Regions from separate parts of the Exiguobacterium sp. s11 genome, predicted to be linked through region 2. Evidence: riboswitches for the same ligand, from Rfam matches in the RefSeq annotation. Region 2 holds a riboswitch; each other region holds the start of a gene.
The links. Region 2 has a riboswitch for S-adenosylmethionine ahead of mtnK (S-methyl-5-thioribose kinase). Riboswitches for the same ligand answer to the same signal wherever they lie in the genome.
Positions count from the first base shown of each region.

Region 1 (4,556 bases), on a different contig from region 2:
TGTCTTCCGTCCGTGTCGCGATGATGTTGATGTATGGTTTTGCTGTCTCGTTCTCATGAACGATCGAGTCCTTGATCGGGTTGAAGCCAGCGTCAACGGCGATGCCATTGTTGATGATTGATGCCGCGACGTCCGGTAAGACGCGTGGCGTTTGTCCAGCGACGATCGGAACGATTTTCAGCTTTTTCGGATTCTCGACGATCTTATCGACCGAACCGTTGCCATCGAAGTCGTCCGGTAGCTTGATCAGACCTGCTTCTTGCAGTAACAAGAGGGCGCGTCCCATGTTCGTCGCTTCGTTCGGAACAGCGATTTTTCCGCCATTTGGAATATCTTTGACATCCTTGTATTTATCCGAGTAGATCCCCATCGGTGCGATGACAGTCGTCGCAATCGGCGATAGCTTCAAGTTATGTTCTTTCTTGAAAGCGTTGAAGTAGGAAATCGTCTGGAAGGCATTGGCGTCGATCTCACCCTCAGCCAGTGCCATGTTCGGCTGGACATAATCGGAGAACTTGACGAGTTCGATTTTGATGCCTTCCTTCTCTGCTTTTTTGGCGACATAATCCCAAACTTGTGTGTCTGAACCGCTGACACCGAGCTTGATCGTCTTTTCGTCTTCTCCTGATGCTGCGCACCCGGCAAATAAAATCGTCGTGAGTGTTGCTCCAATTGCTACTGCTTTTTTCATGACTGAATCGCTCCCTTGATTAATGTCTTCTGATTTTTCGTGCGACGATGTTGCCTGTCGTCTGTAAGCCTTGGACTAAGATGACGAGAATCCCGACCGTGATGATCATGACTTTCGTATCAAACCGTTGATAGCCGTAAGTAATTGCTAAGTCACCCAAACCGCCACCACCGATGGCGCCTGCCATCGCCGACGCCCCGATCAAGCCGACCGTCGCGATCGTTAAGTTCAGGATGAGTGAACCGAGTGCTTCCGGTAGGAGGAAGCGGAAAATCGTTTGAAACGGTGTCGCGCCCATCGCTTCTGCTGCTTCAAGAACGCCTTTATCGACTTCGAGTAAAGAACTCTCGATCAGACGCGCCATGTACGGTGCAGCGTAAAAGACGAGCGGAACGATTGCGGCTTCTGTTCCGATCGATGTCTGAACGATCAAGCGCGTCAACGGGATGATTGCGACGAGTAAGATGATGAACGGAATCGAGCGGAAAATATTGACGATACTGTTGAAGAACGTGAACAGCGGGACATTTTCAAGCAATGCTCCTTTTCGCGTGACGACAAGCAGGATACCGAGTGGCAAGCCGATCAAGGTCGAGAACAAGAGCGAAACGGATACCATCGTCATCGTCTGCAAAAATGCTGTCCAAATATCACTGTAGTTAACTAGCATCAGCGAGCACCTCCTCAACGGTTACCTGTGCCTGATCGATGTAGTGTAAGGCACGTTTCACTTCTGTCGTCTCACCGATCAGTTCAACGAGTAATGTGCCGAACGGCGTCTCCTGCAACTCCGTGATGCTACCGTGCAGGATATTGACATCGACGTCGAAGCGTTTTGCGACTTGCGATAAGAGTGGTTGTCCGGTGTGATGTCCAAGGAAGTGAATCTTATAGATTGGATGCGCATTCCGGGACTCGATCAACTGACGAATCGACGCTGGAATCTCGTCATGCATGACGGAGCGAACGAAATTTTTCGCTGTCTCAGTCTGCGGGTTTGAAAAGACATCAAAGACCGTTCCTGACTCGATTAGCTTCCCAGCTTCGATGACGGCTACACGATCGCAAATCTCCCGGATGACGCCCATCTCGTGGGTAATCAAAAGAATCGTGATCCCGTACTCGGCATTGATCCGTTTTAATAACTGAAGAATATGATGTGTCGTCTGGGGATCAAGTGCTGACGTCGCTTCGTCACATAAAAGGACGGAAGGTTGCGTCGCGAGTGCCCGGGCGATACCAACGCGCTGTTTCTGCCCACCCGACAATTGATCTGGATAATGATCCGCCTTGTCCGCGAGATCGACGAATTCGAGCAACTCCGTCACCCGACGGCGAATCTCATCTTTCTTGACGCCTGCGAGAACGAGTGGTTTTGCAACGTTCGTAAAGACCGTGTTCGCATTCAATAGATTGAAGTGCTGAAAGATCATTCCAATCCGTTGTTTTGCTTGGCGTAATTTTTTCGGAGACAGTTGCGTTAAATCTTCCCCATCGACCGTCACCGTTCCTGACGTCGGTCGTTCTAACAGATTGACACAGCGGAGCAGTGAACTTTTCCCGGCACCGCTAAAGCCGATGACACCAAAGATTTCGCCTTTCTCGATCGTCAGGTCGACACCGTCGAGCGCTGCAATCGTCTGATCTTTCGTGACGTACGTTTTTTTGACTTGATGAAATGCAATCATTCCGTTTTCCCCCTTCATTCAACAAAAAAGGTCCCTTCTTGAGAAACAAGAAGAGACCTGGATCCGCACAGTGGCAGAATCCACTCCACTCATCTCTCAGACATCTGTCTGATGGAATTGGCACAGTGCTCATAATGAGTCTGTTGCCGAGGTTTCGTAGGGCCAGTCCCTCCACCTCTCTGGATAAGTATTGCGGTATGAAATTCGTATGTGTGTTGTTGCGTTGTTGCTTATGTCGTAAAACTAATTTTTACATTACGGGTCGAAACTTTAAAAGTCAACCAACTTTGCAAAAATAATCCATTTGGCGCATATCGATGGATTTACAAGTTATGAATTAGCTTAATGAACGGATCACGATTCGTCAAGAAAGATTTGACAAGTCATTTTTGGTCGTGCTACCATCGTTTCAATGATTATTCCGACAATTCCAATATGATATTTATCAAGAGTGAACGAGAGACCTGGCTCTATGACTTCACGGCAACCTGCAATTTGTAAGGTGCTCCGACCAGCAAAGCGCGGCTTTGGATGATACGGTGAAAAACTCGTGGGCGTCCAAGAAGTGACGTCGACGAGTTTTTTTCATGAATGGAGGAAAAATAGTAATGATGAACTATCCTGTATTGACTGGTGCTGAAGCGTTTTATTTTCAAGGTGGATCGATCGGCATTCTAATCTGTCATGGTTTTAACGCCACTCCGCAAAGTGTCCGGGACGTCGGTGAGGCATTCGCTGCTGAAGGTTTTACCGTCTATGCCCCGCGCTTACGTGGACATGGAACGAACGTCCGCGAGTTCGAACAATCGACTGCTCGATGTTGGAAGCAAAGCCTGCAAGACGGCTATGAACGTTTACAAGAAACATGCGATCAAGTCTTCGTCATCGGTCAATCGATGGGTGCGACGCTTGCGCTGTCGCTCGCCGCTGACGGGATTCCGTTTGCCGGCATCATTACGATCAATGCCGCACTCTCCGTTCCATCCTATGAATCACTTTCGTTCGAGGACGGTCCAGAGTATTTACCGGAAGGCGCACCGGACATTAAGCGAGCAGCCTTTGAAATCATCTATGATCTTGTTCCGAGCCGTTGTGCGTTCGAACTTGTTCGCCTAATGGATGAAACAAAAGGACGCCTTGGATCGATCCTTCTACCGACATTGATTCTTTACTCAGCGACCGATCACGTCGTTCCACCTTCGAGCTCGGATTATCTGCACCAGCACATCGGAACAAATGATAAACGAAGCTACTGTTTACTGAACTCGTATCACGTTGCGACACTCGATCATGATCAGGATTTGATTGTTCGTGAGACGATTCGCTTTATCGAACAATCGTGTCAGTTTTCGCAAGAAACAGGCTGAATCAAAAAAACAGCTATTCGTTTCCATATGGAAGCAAATAGCTGCTACATCAAAGGATGACCATCATCGGTACGTCTTTTTTTAATTTTCTTGGTGCTGCACCGATTGGAGCGGCTTCGGTTTTCCAGGTACCTCATGGCAATGACGGCAACGTGGCTCATACGATTCCGACGCTCCGACTAGGATGATCGGATCATCGTAGTTCGCTGGTTTCCCGTCAATCAAACGTTGTGTCCGGGAAGCCGGATCCCCACATGAAAGACAGATGGCTTGTAGCTTCGTCACGAATTCTGCACGCGCCAGTAATTCAGGCATTTTCCCGAATGGCTCTGCCCGGAAATCTTGATCAAGGCCTGCACAAATGACGCGTTTTCCGTCTTGTGCGAGTGCTTCGATGACTTGTACGATCTCATCATCAAAGAATTGAACTTCATCAATGCCAACGATTTGTGTTTCTTCTGCTACTGCCGCGTAGAGATCACGACTCGTCGCCATCGGAATCGCTACGACAGAGTTGCCAACGTGAGAGACGACATGCTCTTCATGGTACCGGTCGTCGATTGCCGGCTTGAATACTTGCACGGGCAGTTTGCCGTACTGCGCCCGTCTGACACGACGAATCAACTCTTCCGATTTCCCGGAAAACATACTGCCACAAATTACTTCGATCCAGCCGTACTGATTTATTACATGCATCATCGTCCGACACCGTCCTCTAAAAATAGTCACTTTAACGAGTATAGCCCGAAACGGTATCGAGAAAAAGGGTTGACTTCCGGAAATCAAAATTCATTTTTTCTTTCCCTAGAA
Region 1 is NZ_JACSNF010000001.1:1,387,749-1,392,304, forward strand. It holds gene KNQ12_RS07245 (MetQ/NlpA family ABC transporter substrate-binding protein) at 1-691, opposite strand, end outside; gene KNQ12_RS07250 (methionine ABC transporter permease) at 711-1,361, opposite strand; gene KNQ12_RS07255 (methionine ABC transporter ATP-binding protein) at 1,351-2,379, opposite strand; SAM riboswitch class I at 2,466-2,569, opposite strand; SAM riboswitch class I at 2,819-2,920, shown strand; gene KNQ12_RS07260 (alpha/beta hydrolase) at 2,988-3,746, shown strand; gene KNQ12_RS07265 (thymidine kinase) at 3,828-4,442, opposite strand.
Region 1: another riboswitch for S-adenosylmethionine. It lies ahead of KNQ12_RS07255 (methionine ABC transporter ATP-binding protein); the one in region 2 lies ahead of mtnK (S-methyl-5-thioribose kinase).

Region 2 (4,556 bases):
TCTCAGCAGAAGGACGCCCGGATTGCTCACCGATCAATTGACCGGTCGCATCGACATGAACGAAGTCGTCAGGAGTCGTCTGCCGTTTATCTTTTCCGCTTGCCGTCACAAGGAATTCAACCGGGACACCGGATGTCCGAATGGCGAGATTGCCACTCGTACCAGGGAACCAATCGCGCGCCGCAAGCTCTTGTTTGATGGCGCGTAATTCTTCATAGCGTCGCATGAATGTCATGTTGTCACCTCCGCTCGTGTTAAATCATGAACGATATCGTGGAACGTCTCAAACGGTGTATAGGCGATATCGTTCTCTTCACACAACGTGATCAGATAATCACGGGCATAGACACGATCCGCTTGTTTTGCGAGTTCGAAGTCCGTCACCGAGTCGCCGATGACGATGATGACGTCACCGTCTTTACGTAGTGTCCGGGCAACGGACGTTTTACAACAGCCGCACCCGTTCGTACAATGGGCATCGCAGGCGTTTGGCCAATCGATATGGACGAATGGACCACTGAAATCAGCGACGTTACAGTAAATCTGTTCTTGGTCGAGGAAGGGCGCTAAGATCGGTTCGACGAAAAAGTCCATTCCACCGCTGACGATCGAAAAATCGATGCCTTGACGACGACTGTACTGCAGTAACTCCGAAAATCCGTCGCGAATGACCGCACGCTCCAACAAAAAGTCAAGATAGGCTGTTTTTCCGTCAGACGGCAGAAGTGAGAACATTTGCCCGACACCACTCTGGATCGATAACGTCCGGTCGAGTACGCCGTGTTTCAACGGTTCGAAGTCACTCGCTGGCGCAAATGCCTGCATGAGTGCGATGATGTTATCCTGTGTCGTCACCGTCCCGTCGAAGTCACAAAGAATCCGTACGGTCATGACTTGATCCCCCAAGCGTCGAGGGCAATTCGTAATTCTTCATGACGCGATGCTGCCGTCGATAGGGATTCATTTGCGAGTGCCGCATCGAGTGCCTGACGGAAAGCAATGACGCCAGCCGCAGCACCTTGCGGATGACCATGTACGCCGCCACCGGCGTTGATGACGGAATCGATCCCGAAGTCCCGTACGAGTTGAGCGACGAGTCCAGGATGAATACCGGCTGAAGGAACCGGGAAGATCGATTTCGTCTGCCCGAGACGGGTCGCTTCGACCGCGATGCCACGGGCGACATCCTTTGGCAAAGCGACATTGCCGTAAGGAGACGGGAATAGCGTCAAGTCTGCTCCAGCAGCGCGCGGTAATGTGCCGAGTAAGACAGGAGCTGCGACTCCGTGATTCGGGCTAGCGATCAACGCACCGCTATATGCCGGATGATTGAAAATCGGAACGTTGATTTCCGGATCACTTGCCAGTTCGCGTAAGACGTCGAGTCCGTATGTGAAGGTATTCAGCAAGAAAGCAGTCGCTCCAGCATCAATCAATCGCTTGGCTTGATCCTTGAGCGTAAAGACGGGACCACTGAGTGTGATCGCATATAACGCACGTTTACCGGTCCGGTGGAAGTGAGCATCGATGACCTCACGTCCGATTCGTGCCCGGTCAATCGTCGGTGTCAACGGATTGTCGTATAGGATCTCATCGTCTTTGACGAGATCAATCCCACCAGCGAGTTGTCCTTCGAGTTGATCACGAAGGAACGATAAATCGCGTCCGATGACTCCTTTGAAGATGCTCATTAACAATGGGCGATCTTCGACACCGATCAAGGAACGGACCCCTTCGATCCCGAATTTCGCACCTGGAAAGTCCGACGTAAATGTATCGGGTAGTAGCAATTCCGTTAATTTGATTTCACCGTCGAGTGAGAGTTTCCCGAAGACGGTCGTCAGAATCGCAGAAAAGTCGCGCGATACGTTATGTTCCGGGTAACGAATCGTGATATATCCTTTGCCATCGCGCTCTTCGGTATGTACGACTTCCCCTTTGAACGAGGCGAGTTGTTGTTGTTCGAGATGATTCAGTTCCGTCCAAGAACCGACTGTCAGACCAAGCGCGAGTTGTTCAGCGCGCTGCTCGAGTCGATCACGGGCAGCCAATTGATAAGTAGCAGTGATATAAGCCATGTCTTTCCTCCTTCAACAAAAAAATGGTCTCTCGTCAGCGACAAGAGACCATGAATGATTCGAACGTGGACTCTTATCTGTCAGCTTAGTAGCTGCAAGAATTAGCACCGTGCCAAAAGGTCGGTTGCTGCGACATCGTAGGGCTTGTCCCTCCGTCTGCTCTTGATAAGAATTTGGATGAAATTGTGAAATCTAATTGCAATTTTTACATGAGAATCGTGACTTGTCAAACTATTTTTAGAAAATTTATTTTTTTGAAAATACTCTTTCTATAGATGACTTAAAAATGATGTCCGTTTCTGCTTGATTTCGATTTGACAGCGAGGAAGTCGATTGCGTAAGATTCAAATCAATATCACACACGACAACTACATACGACTCTTATCGCGAGTTGGCAGAGGGAATTGGCCCGATGACGCCGCAGCAACCGACCACTAGGCACGGTGCTACATCCAACAGACGTTTCGTCTGAGAGATAAGAGGACGCAGTGACTTTTGTGCGCCTCTTTTCGATGACGAAAAGAGGCGCTTTTTCGTGTATCACATAGGGGGAAACTGAGATGACATACAAAGCATTCACGGAACAGGACGCGATTGATCGTGTTCGGACATTAGGACTGATCGGCGACGGAACCGTCGAAGCAGAAGAGATTGGCGACGGGAATCTTAACCTTGTCTTTCGGATTCGAGAAGGCGAACATCGCTTGATTCTAAAACAAGCATTACCATATGCGAAGGTCGTCGGTGAGAGCTGGCCGTTATCGCTCGAGCGGGCGTGGATCGAGCAATCCGCACTCCGCGAATTCGCACGGCATGCCGTGCCGTTCGTACCACGTGTTTTTCATGCTAGTCACGAAGAAGCGTATACAGTCATGGAAGATCTTTCGCATTTGACGATCGTTCGAAGCGGTTTACTCGCAGGTGAACAGTATCCGTTGCTTGCGGAACATATCGGTTCTTATCTCGCTCGGACGTTATTCCATACATCGGACTTTGCGCTTGGTCCGGTTGAAAAGAAACGTGTCGCCCGAACGTACTACAATCCAGACTTGTGCGACATCACGGAAAAATTAATCTTCACGGATCCATTTCATGACGCGGAGACGAACGAGATTGAAGCCGGACTCGAAGAAGAGGTGGCACGTCTATGGGCAGACGATGAGTTGAAACGCGAAGTCGCAAAACTCGAAGCGCTCTTCATCACGAAAGGAGATGCATTGCTGCACGGCGATCTACATACAGGAAGCATCTTCGCCTCGGCGACGGAAACGAAAGTCATCGATCCAGAATTCGCCTTTTATGGTCCATTCGGATTTGATGTCGGGCAGTTCATTGCGCATCTATTCTTCGCAGCATATCCGGATTACCCTACACGACGTGACGCCCGAATCAAGGATATCGATACGTTCTGGCTGACGTTCGCTTCAACGTTCCGTGCGTTATGGGAACGGGAAGCCGTCGAACCATTCCAGGCATCAGGACTCGTCGATGATGTACTGAGCACGATCTTGCAGGATGCCCTTGGCTTTGCCGGTTGCGAATTGATTCGGCGGACGATTGGTCTTGCACCGGTCGCTGATTTAGAATCAATTGATTCAACGACGGAACGCTTAGAGCGGAAACGTCACGCGCTCCGTCTAGGAGCGGCGTTAATCAAACGCCGTACAGAATGCCGGACATTCGATGATTTACGAAACTTTGACGTAACGGAGGAACTTAGCCGATGACTACATTCGTTCAAAGTATCCGTTACGAAGACCGTGTCTTGACGATTCTCGATCAGACACGTCTACCGCAGGAAGAGCACTATGAAGTCATTGCTGATCTCGCGCAAGCCGTTGAGGCGATTAAACAACTGCGCGTTCGGGGCGCACCTGCGATCAGTTTATTTGGGGGATTCGTGCTCGTTCAAGAAGCATACCGGTTTGAAGCGGCGCTTCCGGTCTACAAGCAAGCCTTGCTTGAGACATCAGCGACGTTACTCGCGACACGACCGACGGCCGTCAATTTGCGAAATGTACTCAATCAGCTGAATCCAATCATTCAAGACGGGACTTCGGTAGAAGAGATTCGCGAACGGTTGGAAAAACGGACGGTCGCCTTATACGACCAGGATGCGCAGACGTCACGTCAAATCGGGATTCATGCACTGGAATTGTTCCAGTCAGGCGACCGGATCCTAACGATTTGTAATGCTGGATCGATTGCGACCGCTGCTTATGGAACGGCACTTGCGCCGTTCTACATCGCAAAAGAACGCGGCATCGAATTATCCGTTTTTGCGAGTGAGACGCGACCGTTACTGCAGGGAGCACGATTGACGACATGGGAGCTGCAACGTGCCGGCATCGATGTCACGTTAATTACGGACAACATGGTCGCCCATACGCTGAAAGAAAAACAGATCGATGCGATTATCGTCGGTGCCGACCGCATTACACGAAACGGCGATACGGCGAATAAAATCGGGACGTTCCA
Region 2 is NZ_JACSNF010000003.1:14,064-18,619, reverse strand. It holds gene KNQ12_RS11090 (methylthioribulose 1-phosphate dehydratase) at 1-235, opposite strand, end outside; gene KNQ12_RS11085 (2-hydroxy-3-keto-5-methylthiopentenyl-1-phosphate phosphatase) at 232-891, opposite strand; gene KNQ12_RS11080 (2,3-diketo-5-methylthiopentyl-1-phosphate enolase) at 888-2,078, opposite strand; SAM riboswitch class I at 2,149-2,250, opposite strand; SAM riboswitch class I at 2,457-2,560, shown strand; gene mtnK (S-methyl-5-thioribose kinase) at 2,639-3,805, shown strand; gene mtnA (S-methyl-5-thioribose-1-phosphate isomerase) at 3,802-4,556, shown strand, end outside.

Region 3 (4,556 bases), on a different contig from region 2:
GATTGTATAATACAACTACAACTCTGTCAAGCCTCCTGCTTTTCGCATTGACAGCTTATCCACATTGGGTAATCATGAGGGACAGAGAGACTTTTTTGAAAGGGGAGATACCCGATGTCTCAACAAGCACTCGAAACCATTGAATTGGAGTTAGCGATTCTGATCCGGCGCTTGACGACAGCGACGGCAGACAATCGTAATTTGGATCGTGCTTCCTACCTCTTACTGCGACAACTAGCGGATTCCGGCAACGTCGGTGTCAAAACACTTGCCCGTGAACTCCAGCTTGATGTCTCGACCGTCAGTCGCCAAGCTGCAGCGCTCGATCAAAAGCAACTCGTGGAAAAAGTAAAAGATCCGACAGATGGTCGTGCCTTCTTCTATCATATTACGGATAAAGGACAAGAAGAGCTCACGATTTACCGGACAGCACGTCTCGCGAGCATCGAACGTCTCCTGACGGATTGGCCATCGGACGATGCTGAAGATTTTGGACGTCTGTTGCAACAATTCAACCGTGCCTTGCGCGAGCGTTAACGAAATTACACCATTTATAGGAACGGAGGCGAAATCAATCGATTTCGCCTCCGTTTTTTCGTCATTATTCATGATGTATGAGTAACCTGACAAACTGAACGAATTTGTGCGATGTGTTCGGGTGATGTTCGGCAACAACCACCGATCAATCGTGCCCCTGCCTCATACCATGTCTTCGCGACGGTTTGGAACGATGTACACTGATTCGTACCTGACCACGTTTTTGCGACCGGATCATAGACCTCACCGGAGTTTGGATAGACGATGATTGGCACATCCGTCAACGCCTTGAGGTGACGGATAAAGTCGGTCGCGTAAGATGCCGGAAAACAATTTGCACCGATTGCTGCGAGCTGTGGATGTTGCCCAATTGTCTCGATGCACGTCGCAAGTGCCGTTCCTTCACTAATGTGCGTCGCATCTTGAAGCGAAAACGTCAGCCAAGCGGACACTTCCGGATACGTTTCGAGAATCCGGAACAACACGACAGCTTCCTCGAGCGACGGAATCGTCTCGAATGCTAGCAGATCAGCCCCCGCTTCAATCAACGCTTCGATCCGTGGCCTGTGGAAGGCTTCTAGCACATCCACTGACACCCCATAATGACCGCGATACTCAGAACCATCTGCTAAGTAGGCACCATAAGGACCCACTGATCCCGCGATCAATGCGTCACTCTTCCCGATACGCGTGCGTGCGCTTTGCGCCAAGGTGACCGTTTGTCGAATCAGCGCCTGTGCTTCCTCTGTCGTGATATGACGTTGCTTGAAGCCTTCGATACTTGCTTGATAGCTTGAAGTGATGGCGACATCAGCACCTACTTCAAAGTAATCACGATGGACACGCTCGATCTGTTCCGGTGCTTCGATCAAGAGACGTGCTGACCAAAGCGGGTCGTTCAGATCGAATCCCTTCTGTTCAAGTTCGGTTGCAAGGGCACCATCTAAAATGAGAAAGGGAACTTCCTGTAATCGTTGATCAACTGGATTTTTGATTCGGTACATCTTCAACACTCCGTTTCTGAAAAGAATTCGTGAACGCATGAACGACATAACAGATCACGATGAATGGAATACCACAGTACAAGGCAATTCGTTGTGTCGGATCAAATCCGATACCAATCAGAGAAATCAAACAAACGACGAAAGCGGCGATCGGTACGAATGGAAAGAGTGGTGTGCGATAGACCGATTCGTCGACCGTATGCCCTTCACGAAGAAATTGCTTCCGGAAGCGATACTGGGCCACACTGATACTCATCCAAACGACGACGACAGCAAGACCGGAAATCGAGACGAGCGCGATATAGACACTCCCTGCTGCATAGATGCTAGACAGCAAGGCAAGTCCTCCGCCAAGCATGCTGAATAATACGGCTCGAAGTGGAACCCCACTTGGCGTCACCTGGGCGAAGAAGCGTGGAATCATGCGTTCGTTCGCAAGCGACCAGAGCATCCGAGAGGCGGCGTAAAGTCCAGAATTCGTTGCCGACAAGATCGCTGTCAAAATGACGAAGTTCATCACGTCTGCTGCGTAGGGAATTCCGATTCGTTCGAACACGGCGACGAACGGACTTTCGAGTACACCTTTCCCATCCGTTGGCAATAAGACGGCTAATACGATGATCGTACCGACGAAGAAGAGGACGAGTCGCAAAATCGTCGTTCGGATCGCAAGCGGAATCGTCCGTTTCGGATCGACTGCTTCACCCGCCGCGACACCGATTAGTTCCGTTCCCGAGTAAGCAAAGTTCACGGCAAGCATCGTCATGAAGATGACGAAAGCGCCATTTGGAAACAACCCGCCTTCGGTTAACGAAGAAAAGAATGGAGCCGGGCTACCATCTTGCAGTGGAATAAAGCCGACGATCGCTCCCGCACCGAGTAAAATGAAAGCAATGATTGTCACGACCTTAATGGCGGAAAACCAAAACTCGACTTCAGCGAACACGCGAACCTTCAAGACGTTGATACCAAGGATCATCGCAGCGAACAATGCGCTGAACACCCATACAGGAATCGACGGGAACCAACGTTGCATTAAAATGCCTGCTGCCGTGAATTCTGAACCAAGGGCGACCGTCCATGTCAGCCAGTAGAGCCAGGCCACTGTATAACCGGTGCCGGGTCCGATGTACTTCGTTGCGTACTTATGGAATGATCCGGTTTCCGGCATGTGCACGGCGAGTTCACCGAGACTTAACATGACTAAGTAAACGACGACGGCCCCAATCAAATACGATAAAATCGTTCCGACACGTCCTGCTTGTTCCAACGTATAACCTGTACTTAAAAATAATCCGGTTCCAATGACACCACCTAACGACAGCATGATCAGATGACGTGATTCCATCTTGCGTCGAAATGCTCCGCTCGTTTTCATGAATCCATTCCCTCCTCATTCCACCTATTTCAAACAAAAAACGCATCCTCACGGATGCGTCGGTCGACAATTCGGAAATCTTATCGATCGGGTGCAGCACCCGCAGGAATTAGCACAGTATCTTTCGACCTGTTGCTGAGGTTTCATAGGGCCAGTCCCTCCACCTCTCTGGATAAGTATGTAATTGTTCCTAACCATATCAGAATGCAGATAATTCAGTCAACAGGCATTTCCCGATTTTTTTGATAGATCCATAAATTAGATTCAATCAGTTGAAGATGACGTGAAGAGCGTGTTTCGAGCAAAGTACTAAAGAAATGTTTCACTTCGACGGGCTGACCCTTTTCCATGTCCCGTAACATCGATGATTTCATCGTGTCTTCCATTGCATGCATCTGCTTCAGCAAGACCGCTTCTACATCGTCATTAAAGACTGCGCCTTGTTCTTCCATCGCTCGCTTCGCTTCCTTCATGACGTCTTGAATCATCTGATGACCAATTGGGTCCTTGCGAATTGGACCGATGGCAGAGCGAAATAGTGTCGTCACGCCCGCAAATGTCGAAATGAAGAGGTACTTTTGCCACATGTCATCCATGATATGCATCGAGTACGCCATCGGTGCCTTCGCTTTCGCAAAACGTGTTGCAATCTCCTCTAAACGCGCTGTTGGTTTACCGGTTCGTGAACCAAACAATAGCCGATGCGACGGGCTTGTCTGTACAATACGCCCTTCTGCATCAAGCGTCGATTCAATGAAGCAAAGTCCGCCCAGTACTCGATCTTCTCCGAAGACTTCTGTTAACCGTCGTATATGCTGCATGCCGTTCAACAAAGGAATGATGTACGTCTCGCTCGAAACAAATGGCGCAAGATCCTGTAGGACATCATCCAAGTGATAGGCTTTCGTCGAAAGTAAGACGACATCAAATGTGTGATTCAGTCGCATGTCTCGTGTCACTAACTGAGGCGTGATCATAACATCACCATGAGGACTAGTGATCTGTAACCCTGTCTTTTGTAATTGTTCATAGCGCTTCGGACGAACAAGGAATGTCACCTGTTCCCCTTGCTCAGCAAGACGTCCCCCGAAATAACCTCCAACTGCTCCGGCACCTACGACTAAAACATGCATATGCATTACCTCCTTTTTAACTAATCGATTCGTTACTTACTCCTTCACCCTAACATATCGGAAACCATTTTCCTCATTCCTGCTTGAATCACTAAAATGTAAGTTAAGCGTTTGCATTTTAGAAAAAAACGTTTATACTAACTTGTATACAAGTATACTCACTTTAGAAATCAGGTGATTCCATGTCAGAACTGTTATACCCCTTGAAGTGGTTAGCAAAAGCTTCCGCTGGAGATCGTGTCGCACACGAGCTACGGATGCGCATCATTTCAGGAAAGATTGAAAGCGGTACCATTTTATCCGAAAACAAATTAGCCTCTGATTTTTCAGTCAGTCGCTCGCCCGTCCGTGATGCGTTAAAGGTCCTTGCATCCGAACAATTGATTCGTCTCGAACGAATGGGAGCGGTCGTCGTCGGTTTGTCTGAGCGCGACATTCAGGAAATCTATGATGTCCGGCTACTCATTGAAACGTTCGTCTTCGAACGACTCGTCAAAATCGAAC
Region 3 is NZ_JACSNF010000004.1:181,578-186,133, forward strand. It holds gene KNQ12_RS13485 (MarR family winged helix-turn-helix transcriptional regulator) at 115-537, shown strand; gene mmuM (homocysteine S-methyltransferase) at 606-1,541, opposite strand; gene KNQ12_RS13495 (amino acid permease) at 1,516-2,919, opposite strand; SAM riboswitch class I at 2,997-3,098, opposite strand; gene KNQ12_RS13500 (ketopantoate reductase family protein) at 3,135-4,052, opposite strand; gene KNQ12_RS13505 (GntR family transcriptional regulator) at 4,235-4,556, shown strand, end outside.
Region 3: another riboswitch for S-adenosylmethionine. It lies ahead of KNQ12_RS13495 (amino acid permease); the one in region 2 lies ahead of mtnK (S-methyl-5-thioribose kinase).